Regions from separate parts of the Thermobispora bispora DSM 43833 genome, predicted to be linked through region 1. Evidence: predicted binding sites of a transcription regulator. Region 1 holds the regulator's gene; each other region holds the start of a gene.
The links. Region 1 encodes LexA, which represses DNA repair genes until DNA is damaged. Its sites were predicted from a motif close to TCGAACANNTGTTCGA; they were not measured.
Positions count from the first base shown of each region.

Region 2: the regulator LexA is predicted to act here: its motif matches at 2,491-2,506, upstream of TBIS_RS12740 (DUF6504 family protein).
Region 3: the regulator LexA is predicted to act here: its motif matches at 2,572-2,587, upstream of TBIS_RS08590 (Rv2578c family radical SAM protein).

Region 1 is NC_014165.1:2,834,502-2,839,341, forward strand. Features, by position in the region: gene TBIS_RS12010 (vitamin B12-dependent ribonucleotide reductase) at 1-805, opposite strand, end outside; gene nrdR (transcriptional regulator NrdR) at 891-1,355, opposite strand; gene lexA (transcriptional repressor LexA) at 1,749-2,465, shown strand; gene TBIS_RS12025 (MalY/PatB family protein) at 3,068-4,180, shown strand; gene leuS (leucine--tRNA ligase) at 4,640-4,840, opposite strand, start outside.
Region 2 is NC_014165.1:3,015,853-3,020,692, reverse strand. Features, by position in the region: gene TBIS_RS12750 (PEP/pyruvate-binding domain-containing protein) at 1-591, opposite strand, end outside; gene TBIS_RS12745 (quinone oxidoreductase family protein) at 1,273-2,232, opposite strand; gene TBIS_RS12740 (DUF6504 family protein) at 2,580-2,846, shown strand; gene TBIS_RS12735 (DNA polymerase III subunit alpha) at 2,905-4,840, shown strand, end outside.
Region 3 is NC_014165.1:1,995,882-2,000,721, reverse strand. Features, by position in the region: gene TBIS_RS08605 (lysophospholipid acyltransferase family protein) at 1-430, shown strand, start outside; gene TBIS_RS08600 (penicillin-binding transpeptidase domain-containing protein) at 504-2,126, shown strand; gene TBIS_RS08595 (DUF3040 domain-containing protein) at 2,198-2,461, opposite strand; gene TBIS_RS08590 (Rv2578c family radical SAM protein) at 2,596-3,645, shown strand; gene TBIS_RS08585 (glycosyltransferase family 4 protein) at 4,008-4,840, shown strand, end outside.

The DNA of each region.
Region 1 (4,840 bases):
CGTCCCGGAGCACGCGGATCTTCTGCTCCTCGCGCGCCTTCGACTCGATGAACTCGACGATGTCCGGGTGGTCGACGTCGAGGACGACCATCTTCGCCGCCCGCCGGGTCGCGCCGCCCGACTTGATCGTGCCGGCCGACGCGTCGGCACCCCGCATGAAGGAGACCGGGCCGCTCGCGGTGCCACCGCTCGACAGCAGCTCCTTGGAGGAGCGGATCCGGGAGAGGTTGACCCCGGCACCGGAGCCGCCCTTGAAGATCAGCCCCTCCTCCTTGTACCACTCGAGGATCGACTCCATGGTGTCGTCGACCGAGAGGATGAAGCAGGCGCTTACCTGCTGGGGCGAGGCGGTGCCGACGTTGAACCAGACCGGCGAGTTGAAGCTGAAGATCTGGTGGATCAGCGCGTACTTGAGCTCATGGTCGAAGATCTCGGCGTCCTCTTCGGTGGCGAAGTAGCCGTGCTCGAGCCCTGTCTTGGTGTAGACGCCGACCACCCGGTCGACGACCTGCTTGAGGCTCCACTCGCGCTGCGGGGTGCCCAGGGCGCCGCGGAAGTACTTGGTGGTCACGATGTTGGTCGCGTTCATCGACCAGAAGGAGGGGAACTCGACGCCGCGCTGCTCGAAGTTGACGGAGCCGTCGCGCCAGTTCGTCATCACGACGTCGCGGCGCTCCCACTCGACCTCGTCGTAGGGATGGACCCCGGGAGTGGTGAAGATCCGCTTGATCTTCAAGCCTTTCCGCGAACGCCTGCCCCCCTGTCCACCGGCACCACCGGTGGTGCCGTCCGCGATCTCCGTCATGCTCTTTCCCCCTTCTAGGGCCCGGTGAAGCCCTTCGTCGTCTCGGACCATGTGCTTGCCCGGCCACATCGTCAGGCCCGGCCGGCTATCGTTCCTCCGCCCGTGCCCGCTCCTCCCGCAGCCGCTTGATCTCGGCTTCGAAGTCCTCAAGGGTCTCGAACCCGCGGTAGACGGAGGCGAACCGGAGGTAGGCGACCTCGTCCAGCTCGCGGAGCGGGCCGAGGATGGCCAGCCCCACGTCGTGGGATGCGATCTCCGCCACGCCCTTGGCCCGGATGCTCTCCTCCACCTTCTGCCCGAGCATGGCGAGAGCATCCTCGCTCACCGGCCTGCCCTGGCAGGCCCGCCGTACGCCGGCGATGACCTTCTCCCGGGAGAAGGGCTCGGTGACGCCGCTGCGCTTGCTCACCATGAGCAGCACGGTCTCCTGGGTGGTGAACCTGCGGTTGCACTCGGGGCAGGTGCGCCTGCGGCGGATGGCGGCGCCGTCCTCGGTCGTTCGGCTGTCGATGACCCGGGTGTCCGGATGGCGACAGAACGGACAGTGCATGCCACCGCCTCCCGAAACGCACTCCGTGAACACAATTTGTGGGGCTTGGACGACGATGCGCCTACTAGATGTTGTGGCCCCACAAACCTAAGAGCATCGGTCCTTGAACGCAAGTCCGCTCGTTCGGCCGGGCGAATCCGCACGTCAGCGGGGCTGGGACGGCGTGCCGGGGCCCCGGCCGGCGCCCCTGGGCTCCCGGCCACTGATCCGGGCGTGATTCCGCATCGGTCACGAACCCGGCGAATCGAACACCGTATCGATCACCTTCCCGTACGATGAGATCGATCGGACGGCGGGCCGGGCGCCGGCACTCGAACAGCTGTTTGATGATGATCTTGATTCGCGATACGGTCGCTCTGAGCGGCCTGCGGGAGACGGACTGGGAGAGGTGGCATGGTGAGTGACCGACGTGAGCGGACGGAGGACGTCAGCGACCTCGCCGTCCGCAAACGCGACGCGCTCGGTCTCACCCCGAGGCAGCGGAAGATCCTCGAGGTGATCCGCGACTCGGTCCAGCGGCGCGGATACCCGCCGTCGATGCGGGAGATCGGCGAAGCCGTCCAGCTCACCAGCACGTCCAGCGTGTCCCACCAGCTCAGCGCGCTCCAGCGCAAGGGCTACCTCCGCCGTGACCCCCACCGGCCGCGCGCTCTCGAGGTCCGCCTCCCCGGCGAGCCCGCGTTCTGGGTCGACCCCGACGCCTCCCAGGGCGAGGAGGGCACGGTCTCCCGCCCCCAGACGGCGTACGTCCCGGTGGTCGGCCGCATCGCCGCGGGCGGCCCGATCCTCGCCGAGCAGAGCATCGAGGACGTGTTCCCCCTGCCCCGGCAGCTCGTCGGCGAGGGGACGCTCTTCCTGCTCCGGGTGACCGGTGACTCGATGATCGAGGCGGCGATCGCCGACGGCGACTGGGTCGTGGTACGGCAGCAGCCGGTCGCGGAGAACGGCGACATCGTCGCCGCCATGATCGACGGCGAGGCCACGGTCAAGCGGTTCAAGCGCAAGGACGGGCGCGTCTGGCTCGTGCCGCACAACCCGAACTACGAGCCGATCCCCGGCGACGAGGCCACCATCCTCGGGAAGGTCGTGGCCGTCCTCCGCAAGCTCTGACCCTGCCGTCGGCCTCCCCCGGGCGCGGCCGCCGATCTTCCTGACGTTGCCCGGCCCGGGGGCATGGGCGATCACGCCCTGCGGAGGCCCGCCGGACCGTGGTGGAGGCCGGGCGGCTCTGCCGCCCTCGGCCACGCCGCTGCTGCGGGTCGCCTTCCCCGGCCGGAGGGTCTGGCCGTCGATGCGGACCGCCGGGCGCGGCGGCGCGCCACTGCCCCGCGTATCGGCTCATCGCTTCCCTGCGTACCGACGCGCCACTGCCCCGCCTATCGGCTAAACCGCTTCCCCGCCTACCGGCTCACCACTTCCCGCGTACAGGCTCACCGCTTCCCCGCGTGCCGGCGCGCCACAGTTCTCCGCGTCCCGGCGCGCCACCGCGCGCGGCCCGCCCCGGTCCGGCGGGCCGGGCGCAGCGCACCGGAAAGACAGGCCCGAGGAGAGACGCGCCGGGGAACAGCACACCCCGGCAGACCTCGCCCGAAGACACACGGCGGGGAGACCCCGCCCGGGAGACGCCCAGCCCTGAAGACATACGGTCGGGGGATACACGACCGGGGAGACACGCCGCAAAGCGGGATGATCCAGCCGCTTACCATGAACCGGTGGAAATCAACCTTGATGCGCTCACCCTCGAGGACGTCCGGAACCGGGACGGCTTCAAGTGGTCCACCGTCGGCCCGGATGTGATCCCCGCGTTCATCGCCGACATGGACTTCCCGGTCGCCGACGCGATCCGGGAGGCCGTCGCCCGGCGGGCCGCCACGGATCTCGGCTACCCGCCCTGGGTGGACGACCCGAGCGCCGGGCCGCTCGCCGAGGCGTTCGCCGAGCGCATGGAGACCAAGTACGGCTGGCGCCCCGACCCCGGGCACGTCCGGGCGTTCACCGACGTCGACCACGCCGTCCAGGTGCTGCTCCACATCGCCACCCGCCCGGGCGACGCGGTCGCGCTGCACGTCCCGGCGTACCACCCGTTCCTGCACATGATCACCTCTATGGAGCGGCGGCTGGTGCCCATCCCGATCGGGGACGACGGGCGGTTCGAGCCGCCGGACGAGCCCGCCTCGGTCCTGCTCCTGGTCAACCCGCAGAACCCGTCCGGCCGCGTGTTCACCCGGGCCGAGCTGGAGGCGCTCGCCGCGTACGCCGAACGCCACGACGTCCTGGTGATCTCGGACGAGATCCACTCGGACCTCGTGTACGCGCCGGCGCGCCACATCCCGTTCGCCACGCTCCTCCCCGAGCGCACGATCACGCTCACCTCGGCGTCGAAGGCGTTCAACATGGGCGGGATCCGCTGCGCCGTGGCCCACGTCGGGGCGCGGTGGGTCCGGGAGGCGCTCGCCCGCGAGCCGGTGCACCTGTACGGCGCCGTGGGCGCGCTCGCCGTGGAGGCGACCGTCGCGGCCTGGCGGCACGGCGAGGCCTGGCTGTCGGAGGTGCTGCGCATCCTGGACCGCAACCGCAGGCTGATCGCGGACTTGCTGCCCGAGTGGGCCGGCTACCGGATGCCCGAGGGAACCTACCTCGCCTGGCTCGATCTGAAGATCGACGACGCGGCGGGCTTCCTGGAGCGCACCGCCCGGGTGCGGCTCAGCCCGGGGCCGGACTTCGGCGGCCGCCCGGGCCAGGCGCGGCTCAACTTCGCCACCTCGCGGCCGATCCTGACCGAGATGCTCACCAGGATCTCGGAGGCCCTCCGCCACGCGGCCTAGCCGGCCGCCGCCGGCGGTGCCGGCCACTTTCCGGGTTCCGGTGAGCTCACACCCGGTGCTATCGCGTGCGCCGCTCATGCCATCGCCTGGCGGGTGAGCCGCCGTCCCGCCGCCGGCCACCGCGGCACGGGGTACCGATGCTCACCCGCCCGGCCATTGCGCATGCTCGCCCCGGCTCGCGGTTGCTCACCAAGGACATACCTGAGGCCACCGGCGGTGGCGAGGGACAGGGTTCCGGTCACGGCCTTCGCCCGTATGCCGCGCTGAGGCCTGCGCGAAGATCGGCTCCACGGCCTGGCAGGGGGGCACCAGTCCGCAGCACACGGCCTGAAGAGGGGCGCGGACGACGCCACCGGCCCATGGCGCACACGCAAGACCGCCGGAGTGCATGTGCACCCGGCGGTCACGCGTCACCCGCTGCGGCGCCCGCGCCGTGTCCGCGGCGCGGGCGCGTCAGCGTCACGGGACGATGTTGATCAGCTTCGGCGCCCGGATGATGACCTTGCGGGGCGCGCCGCTGAGGTACCGCTGCACCTTCTCCGAGGCGAGGGCGAGCCGCTCCAGCTCGGCCTCGGAGATGTCCGGCGGCACGGTGAGCCGGTCGCGGAGCTTGCCGCCGACCTGGACGACGCAGGTGACCGACTCCTGGACGAGGAGCTG
Region 2 (4,840 bases), 180 kb from region 1:
ATCGACCACGATCCGGTCGCGGTCCCCGCTCACCGGGTCGGCGGTGAACATCACCCCCGCGGCGTCGGGGTTCACCATGCGCTGGACGACGACCGCGATCCGCACCTGCTCGGGGCCGATCCCGAGGCGGCGGCGGTAGGCGATGGCGCGGTCGGTCCACAGCGAGCCCCAGCAACGGCGCACCGCGTCGAGCCGCGCGTCGTCGCCCTCGACGTTGAGGTAGGTGTCCTGCTGCCCGGCGAACGCGGCCCCGGGCAGGTCCTCGGCGGTGGCGCTGGAGCGCACCGCGACCGGGCCTTGCCCCAGCTCCCGGTACGCGGCCGTGATCGCCTCGGCCATGGCGGCGGGGATCTCCGCGGTGGCGAACTCCGCGCGGATCCCCGCGCCGTCCCCGGCGTCGAGCAGGCGGGGGATGCGCTCGGCGATCCCGCACCGGTCGATCAGCTCCGCGTAGGCGGCGGTGGTCACGACGAAGCCGTCCGGGACCGGCAGGCCGGCCGCGATGAGTTCGCCGAGATTGGCGCCCTTGCCCCCGGCGAGCGCGAGGTCGTCGCGCCCGACCGCGGTGAGCGGCACCACGAACGGTGTCACGTCGGCTCCTTCGGATTCGGGGGGTGCGGTCGGGGCGGATGCCCGGCAGGCACCGAGGCGGCCTCCCGGCGCGGCGTGGTCACGCGGCGTGCCGGCCCGCGGGCGATCCGCGGTCGCCCGCGGAGAGGGGCGTACCGGCCGTGCGCTCCGGGTGTCGCCCGCGTCGGCCCGGGTCGGGCGAGGTCAGGGCCTCGGTCCATGCCGCCCCTCGGTTTTCAGAGAACGGATCGTTCTCTAAACATAGGCCCGCAAATGTAAGGAACGCAACGTTCTCTATTGCGAGGAGACGTGGCCGGTCACGGATCGCGCGAAGGGCCTTATCGAGCGAAGGGCCATGAGGTCTGAGGCGCGCCGGATGGGCCGCGTCCTCGCGGCGGCGGCACTCGCCGTACTCCCGCGTCCGGGCGGGGCGGTGCGTTCCGGAGGGGTCGTGGACGGCGGGCCGGGCCGTCACGTACGCGACGGGCGCATGGTGCGGAGGGCCGTGGACGGCGGGCCCGGCCGCCGCCGGGACCGCCGTCCACGGGGCGGCCGTCAGAGCCGTCAGATCAGAGCAGTCAGAGCCGGCAGAGGAGGTGCGGCGGCCGGCGCCGGACCGGCCGCCGATGATCACGAGAACGGGTGAGCCGGTTGATCACGCGGATCGGCGGGCCGCTGATCACGAGACCGGCGGGCCGGTGATCACGGGATCAGCAGCAGCTTCCCGGTGGTCCGCCGGGCCTGCAGGTCGTCGTGGGCGCGCCGCGCCTCGGCGAGCGGGTAGCGCTGGGAGATGTGCACCTTGAGCGCGCCCGAGGCCACCCAGCCGAGCACGTCGCCGGCCCGCCACAGCAGCTCCTCCCGGGTCGCGATGTAGTGGTTGAGCGAAGGGCGGGTGAGGAAGAGGGACCCGGCGGCGTTGAGCCGCTGCGGGTCGAACGGCGGGACCGGGCCGCTCGCCGCGCCGTACAGCGCGAGCAGGCCGCGCGGGCGCAGGGAGGCGAGCGATCCCTCGAACGTCGCGGCCCCGACGCCGTCGTAGACCACGTGGACGCCCGACCCGGTGATCTCCTTGACCTTGGCGGCGAAGTCCTCGTAGCCGATCACCTCGTCGGCGCCGGCCTGGCGGGCGAGCTTCTCCTTCTCCGGGGTGGAGACCGTGCCGATCACCCGGGCGCCGCGCAGCTTCGCCATCTGGGTGAGCAGCAGCCCCATGCCGCCGGCGGCGGCGTGGATGAGCACGTCGTCGCCCTGCTTGATGGCGTAGGTGGAGTGGGTGAGGTAGTGCGCGGTCATCCCCTGGAGCATGACGGCGGCCGCGAGCTCCGCCGACACCCCGTCGGGCAGCAGAACGGCCCGCTCCGCCGGGATGACCGCCTTCGAGGCGTAGGAGCCGATCACCCCGGCCCAGGCCACGCGGTCCCCGGGCACGATGTCGGTCACCCCCGGGCCCACCGCGGTCACCGTGCCGGCGCCCTCCGATCCCGGGATGAGGGGGAGCGGGAGCGGGTAGCGGCCCTCCCGGTGGTAGACGTCGATGAAGTTGACGCCGCTCGCCGCCACGTCGACGACCACCTCGCCGGGGCCGGGCTGCGGGTCGGGACGCTCGGTGTAGTCGAGGACCGAGGAATCACCGTACGTCGAGACCACGATCGCGTGCATTTGTTCTCCTGTCCACGGGCCGTTTTCCCGTCGGCCACAACCGCGAGGTTCTCCCCATTGTTCCCGTGGTGACCGGACGCCGCCGTGGTGGGTCCCGCTGAGCCGCTACGAGACCGCCGCGCGTCCGACGGCCCCCTCTCGGCGGCGTCGAAGGTGAAGACCGGCGCGGATCCCGCGCCCGGTGCTCCTCGCCGGCCACCGCCTGCGCGAGGAGGCGGCCGCCGGGGAGCGGCGCGCCGACTTGCGTTCGATCTTGACTGGAACGTATGTTCGAATCCGTTCGAATCGTTGCCGCGTCCGCCCGCCTTCCCCCGGGTGGCGATCGATGCCATCAGGGAGCAGGGAACATGAGCAGACTCTACGGCGACCCGATCGAGGTGTGGCTCCGGGAGGGGCGCCCGGCCCGGTTCGTCTGGCGCGACCGGCTCTACCTCGTCCGGGCGGTGCAGGACCACTGGGTGACCGCCCGGGAGTGGTGGCGGACCACGGACGCCGATCCCGGCGAGCGGCGGTTCTGGCGGGTGGAGGCGGTCACCGGCAGGGACATCGGGATCTACGAGCTGAGGTTCGACACGGCGAGCGGTGGATGGCTGCTGCTGAGGGCATGGGACTGATGGCGGCCCTCCGGGCCATGGCGACCGCTCCGGATCGGGGGCAGGGGAGAGGTCACCGATGAATCCCTTCACCCATCTCCACACCGCGTCCGCCTACTCGTTCCGGTACGGCACGGCGTTCCCCGACGCGCTCGCCCGCCGCGCGGCCGAGCACGGCATGGACATGCTCGCGCTGACCGACCGCGACGGCCTCTACGGCGTGATCAAGCACGTCCGGGCGTGCCATGCCCGGGGGATCGCCCCGATCGCGGGCGTCGATCTCGCGCTCGGCCCGGCGCGGCCGGAGCGGGGCCGGGGGAGCGGCGCGGACGGGGAGCGGATCGTCGTGCTCGCCCGCTCCGGCGGCTGGGCCGCGCTGTGCCGGCTGGTCACCGCCGCCCACCGGCGGCGCGGCGAGCCGTACGTCACCCGGGAGACGGTGGCCGAGCACGCGGCCGGGCCGGGGGGCGAGCCCCTGCTGACGGTGCTGCTCGGCCCGGCGTCCGACGTCGGCCGGGCGGTGGCCGAGCGGCGGGATCGGCAGGCCGCCGCGCTGCTCCACGCATGGCGGTCCGCGGTGCCGGACGTGGTGGTCGAGGTGGCCGACCTCTACGGCCACCGCGACGCGAACACGGCGGCCCGCATGATCGGGCTGGCCGACGCGACGGGCGTCCCCGCGGTGCTCAGCAACACGGTCCGGTACCTGGACGCGGCCGACCACCAGGTCGGGAACGTGCTCGACGCGGCGCGCAAGCGCGTGCCCCTCCACCCGCGGCACATCGACCACCCGACCGCGCACGCCTACCTGAAGGACAGCACCGAGATGGCCTGGGTGGCCCTCCGGATCTGCGGCGGCGACCGCGACCGCGCCGGGCGGCTGCTCGCCGAGACCCGGAGGGTCGCGGAGCGGTGCGTGCTCGACCCCGTCGAGATCGTCCCCCTCCTCGACCCGGTGCGGCCCCGGCTCCACCTGCCCGAGGTCGATGGGGACCCGGTCCGGCGGCTGCGGCACCGGTGCGAGGAGGGGCTGGCCGCGCGGGGCCTGGCCCGCTCGGCCGAGGCGCGGCGGCGGCTCGCCGCCGAGCTGTCGATCATCGAGCGGAAAGGGCTCTCCGGGTACTTCCTCGCGGTCGCCGGGATCACCGACATGATCCGCTCGATGGGCATCCGGTGCGCCATCCGCGGCTCGGGCGCGGGCTGCCTGGTCAACTACCTGATCGGCATCGGCGAGGTGAACCCGCTCGACCACGGCCTGCTCATGGAGCGGTTCCTCTCGGAGGGCCGCAAGGGCCTGCCCGACATCGACATCGACGTGGAGTCGGCCCGGCGCCTCGACTGCTACCGCGCCATCCTCGACCGGTACGGCGAGGCCCGGATGGCCTGCGTCTCGATGGTGGAGACCTACCGGGCCCGCAGCGCGATCCGGGACGTCGGGGCGGCCATGGGGCTGCCGCCGCACGAGATCGACGTCATCGTCAAGGCCTTCCCGCACATCCGCGCCGGGCAGATCCGCGCCGCGCTCTCCGACCTGCCCGAGCTGCGCGGCAGCGGGCTGAACGACCGGGCGCTGCAGACCGTGTTCCGGATCGCCGAACGGCTCGACGGGCTGCCCCGGCACATCGCGATGCACCCGTGCGGGGTGCTGATCGGCAACTCGGGGCTCCGCGACCGCACGCCGGTGGAGCCCAGCATGCTGGGCTTCCCCATGTCCCAGTTCGACAAGGACGACGTGGAGGACGCGGGGCTGCTCAAGCTCGACGTGCTCGGCGTGCGGATGCAGTCCGCGCTCGCGTACGCGGTCCGGGAGGTCGAGCGGGTCGACGGCCGGAGGATCGACCTGGACGCCGTCCCCCGGGACGACCCGGAGACCTTCGATCTGATCTGCGCCGGCCGGACGCTCGGCTGCTTCCAGATCGAGTCGCCCGGGCAGCGGGAGCTCGTCGGCAAGCTGGAGCCCCGCACCATGCACGACCTGATCGTGGACATCTCGCTCTTCCGCCCGGGGCCGGTCAACT
Region 3 (4,840 bases), 840 kb from region 1:
GATGCGCAGCTTCGGGACCGTGGCCGTCGACCGGGAGAACGTGTCGGCCGCCCGCTCCGTGCTCGAGGCGGCCGTGGACGTGCTCAAGGCGGGTGAGCTGTTCGGGATCTACCCCGAGGGCACCCGCTCCCCCGACGGCCGGCTCTACCGCGGCAAGATCGGGGTGGCCTGGCTGGCGCTCACCACCGGGGCGCCGGTGATCCCCGTGGCGATGCTCAACACCGACCGGGCGCTCCCACCCGGGAGCCGGGTGCCCCGGCCGGTCCGGGTCGGCGTGCGCATCGGCCCTCCGATGACCTTCACCGGCGACCCGGGCTCGGCCCGCGACCGCAGGTCGGTCACCGACGAGGTCATGGCGGCGATCCAGCGCCTGTCCGGCCAGGAGTACGTGCCCAGGTACGCGGCGAGCGTGAAGGCCGCCTCCCGGTGAAGGCGCCGTCCTCGCGCGCGGGCGGCGACGTTAGGCTCTTAGGCCCATCCCGATCAGACTGGGGGTACGCGCGGTGCCACGAGGACGCACGGTCGCGATCGTTTCAGCCGTCGCCGTCGTGGCGGCGGCGGGGATAGGCGGCGGCGCCTACTACGTGCTGCACACCCGGGGATCCCCGCTGGAGACCGCGCAACGGTTCACCGCCGCATGGGCGCGCGGCGATCACGCGGCGATGAAGGCCGAGCTCGCCGCGCCCGCGCCCGGCTTCGACGCCGCCTACGCCCAGCTCACCGAGAACCTCGGCGTCACAAATGTCTCCATCTCCGGCCTGCGGGTGAGCGAGCCCGCCGACGGCAAGGCCACCGCCACCTACACCGCCACCGCGAAGCTCAAGGGCATCGGCGAGTGGACCTACCAGGGCCGGCTCGCGCTCACCGTCAAGGACCGGCACTGGAAGGTCGACTGGTCCCCGTCCGCCGTCCACCCCGCGCTCGACGGCGCCACCAAGCTGCGGATCAAGGTCACCTGGCCCCCAAGGGCGGCGATCACCGACGCGAACGGGCGGCGGATCGACGGCGGTGACGTCGGCGGATCCGTTCAGCAGCTCGTCGGCTACCTCGACAAGGCGACCGCCAAGGACGTGAAGCGGCTCGGCCCGCCGTACCGGGTGCGCGACCTGGTGGGCCGGGCCGGGCTCCAGGCGACCTTCGAACGGCGGCTCGCGGGCACCCCCACCATCGAGATCCAGGCGGTCGGCTCCTCGACGGAGACCCTGCACCGGTTCGAAGGGACGCCCGGCGAGGAGCTGCGGACCACGCTCGACCTCCGCGTGCAACGGGCGGCGGCCGACGCGGTGCGGAACGTCGAGGAGCCGGCCGCGCTGGTCGCGGTCCGCCCCTCGACCGGGGAGATCCTCGCGGTCGCCAACAACCGCGGGGGGTTCAACCGGGCGCTGGAGGGCCGCTACCCGCCCGGGTCGACGTTCAAGGCGATCACCGCGGCCGGGCTGCTCGGCACGGGCCTCACCCCGTCCTCGCGGGTCACCTGCCCCAAGACGGTCATCGTCGGCGGCCTGCGGATCCGCAACTCCGATTACGAGTCGTTCGGCTCGGTCAGCCTCCGTGAGGCGTTCGCGCACTCGTGCAACACCACGTTCGCCCCGCTCGCCGCCTCCCGGCTCGGTGCGAAGAAGCTGCACGAGCTCGCCGGCTCGTTCGGGTTCAACCAGCCGCTGAACATCGGGGTGCCCGCGGTCTCCGGGAGCATGCCCAGGGCGGAGAGCGACGCCGAGCTCGCCGCCGAGTCGTTCGGGCAGGCGCGCATCACCGCGAGCCCGCTCGTGATGGCGTCGGTCGCCGCCGCCGTGGCCGATGGCACGTGGCGGCCGCCCACCCTGGTGCGGTCCCTGAAGCAGAAGGCGACCCCCAAGAAGCTGCCGGACGAGGTGGTCGCGCACTTGCGGGCGATGATGCGGGCCGTGGTCACCGAGGGCACCGCTCGCGGGGCCGGGCTCCCCTCCGGTACGGCGGGCAAGACCGGGTCGGCCGAGTTCGGCACCGGCCCCGAGCTCGGCATGCACGCCTGGTTCATCGGCTACCGGGGCGATCTCGCCTTCGCCGTGGTCGTCGAAGGCGGCGGCATGGGCGGCAAGGTCGCCGCCCCGATCGCCGCCAGGTTCCTCAAGGCCCTCGGCTAGGCCGCCCCCTCCCCGGCCCGCCGCCCGCCGGGCCGGGGCGTCCCCGGGCCGCACCACGGGCCGGCCGGCGGTCACCCCGAGAGCGCGGCGGCCTCGACGTGGAACGCCGTGATCAGCAGCGCGGCGAGCAATACCGCGATCAGCAGCCAGCTCACCGCGATGATCACGGTGGATCTGCGCGGGCCGCCGCGGACGGCCCACCAACGGCGCCGGCGCCGCCCGCGCGCCACGCGCTCGCTGAACGACTCGAGCCTGGCGGCGAACTCGGGGTCCTCGTCGGTGAGGTGCCGCTCGATCATCGCGAGGATTCGCTCGTCATCCTGCGACCAGGCCATGGCGCAACTCTCCCGAAGGCAACGTGGTGTGCCCTCTTTTTGCCCTGTGATCAAGATCATTAGCCCTGGTTTGCCCGGCCATTTCGATCATCGCCGCGCTTGCGATCTCATCGAAAGTTTGTTCTAATCGCATCATGCGCTGGGAGAACCTCCGCGTGTCGGATGATGGGGCGGGCGGCGACGCCATTCCGCTGCTGCCGCGCGGCGCCGTGGCCCAGACCTTCGACACACCGGGGTTCCGGGGCATCACGTTCTACGAGATCCACGCACGCTCGATCATCAACCGCGTCCCCGCCGGCAGCCGGGTCCCGTTCGAGTGGACCATCAACCCCTACCGCGGGTGCAGCCACGCCTGTGTTTACTGCTTCGCCCGGAAGACCCACGAGTACCTGGATCTGAACGCCGGGCCGGACTTCGACTCGAAGATCATCGTCAAGGTGAACGCGGCCGAGCTGCTCCGCAAGGAGCTCGCCGCGCCGTCCTGGAGCGGCGGGCACATCGCCATGGGCACCAACGTCGACTGCTATCAGCGGGCGGAGGGCCGCTACCGGCTGATGCGCGGCATCCTGACCGCGCTCCGCGACGCGGCGAACCCGTTCTCCATCCTGACCAAGGGCTCGCTCATCCTCCGCGACCTCGACCTGCTGACCCAGGCCGCCGAGGTGACTCGGGTGAGCGCGAACGTGTCGGTCGGGTTCACCGGCGACGACGACCTGTGGCGCGCGGTCGAGCCGGGAACGCCCAGCCCGCGCACCCGGCTGGAGGTGTGCGCCACGCTCAACGCGCACGGCATCCCGTCCGGCGTGCTGATGGCCCCGATCCTCCCGTACCTGACCGACTCACCGCGGCGGCTCCGGGAGACCGTCCGGCGGATCGCGGAGACCGGGGCCACCTCCGTGACGCCGCTCGTGCTGCACCTCAGGCCCGGCGCCCGCGAGTGGTTCATGACCTGGCTGTCCCGGGAGCACCCGGGGCTCGTCCCCCGCTACCGCGAGCTGTACGGCCGGGGCGCCTACGCCCCCAAGGCGTACCAGCAGCGGATCGTCCAGCGGGTGGCCGAGCTCGCCGAGGAGTACGGCATCGGCCGGTCCACCCCGCGCGCCGCCCGGCGCATCCCGCCGCCGCCACCGGGCCCGGCGGCCGTGCCCCGTGCGACCGAGCCGGAACAGCTCTCCCTGCTCTGAGCGCGGAGTGGCGCACCCGTCGGTTGGAGCGCCCGTGTGATCTCACGCGCGGCCGTGCCGCCGGAGCACGGCGGCGACCCGTCCGGCGCCGTGACCGGCGGCGGACGACCGCGTCCGGCGCTCCCGGTTCCGCGCTCCCCTGGCCTCAGGCACGGCCACCGCGCCTCGCTTCCCGGGAGACGTCGCCGCCGATCCGTCTCCGCCGGCGATACGGCCCGGGCACGCGGCGGCCCGGCCCGGAGCGGCGGCACCGCCGTACCGCGCGGCAGGCCGCCCGGCATGCCCGCGATCCAGGACAACCCGGACGCGGGATCCGCCGTCACACAGAGAGAAGATCCATCACCATCGGACGGGGGAACCGGGTGAGCGTGGCACGGCGGGCGACGTCGACGCTCCAGCGTGCCGTCAAGGCGCTCTGGCGGGCGCTCACCGCGCCGGGCGGGCGTCGTGCCCGCTCCGCGCCGCCGGCGGGCGGTGACCGGGTGCGCATCCTCCTGCTGCACGCCAACGGCATGGGCGGGACGATCCGCGCGGTCTTCCACCTCGCCGGATACCTCGCCCGGACCCGGGACGTCGAGATCGTGAGCGTGATCCGGGAAAGCGCGGAGCCCTTCTTCCCCGTGCCGCCCGGCGTGCGCATCCGCTACCTGGACGACCGGCTCGGCGGCCGCAACGGGCTGCTGTCCCGCCTGCCCAGCGCGCTGGTGCCGAAGGACGAGGCGGCCTACCACCGGTTCACGCTCCGCACCGATCTCGCCCTGGCCCGGTACGTCCGATCCGTACGGGACGGCATCCTCATCGGCACCCGCCCCGGCCTGAACCTGATCATGGCGCGGTTCGCGCGGCCGGAGGTCGTCACCGTCGCCCAGGAGCACGCGAACCTCGCCAGCCACCGGCCCTCGGTCCGCCGGCAGATCGGGCTCTGGTACGGCAGGCACGACGCGGTGGTCACCCTCACCGCGGCCGACCTGGGCACGTACACGCGCGGCTTCGAACGCTCCGGTAGACCTCGGCCGCGGGTGCTCACCCGGATCCCCAACGCCGCGACCCCGCTCGACGGCGGCCCCTCTCCCCTCACCGAGAAGACGGTGATCACCATCGGCCGGCTCGCCCACGCCAAGGGCCACGACATGCTGATCAAGGCGTGGGCGCACGTCGCGGCCCGGCACCCGGACTGGACCCTGCGCATCGTCGG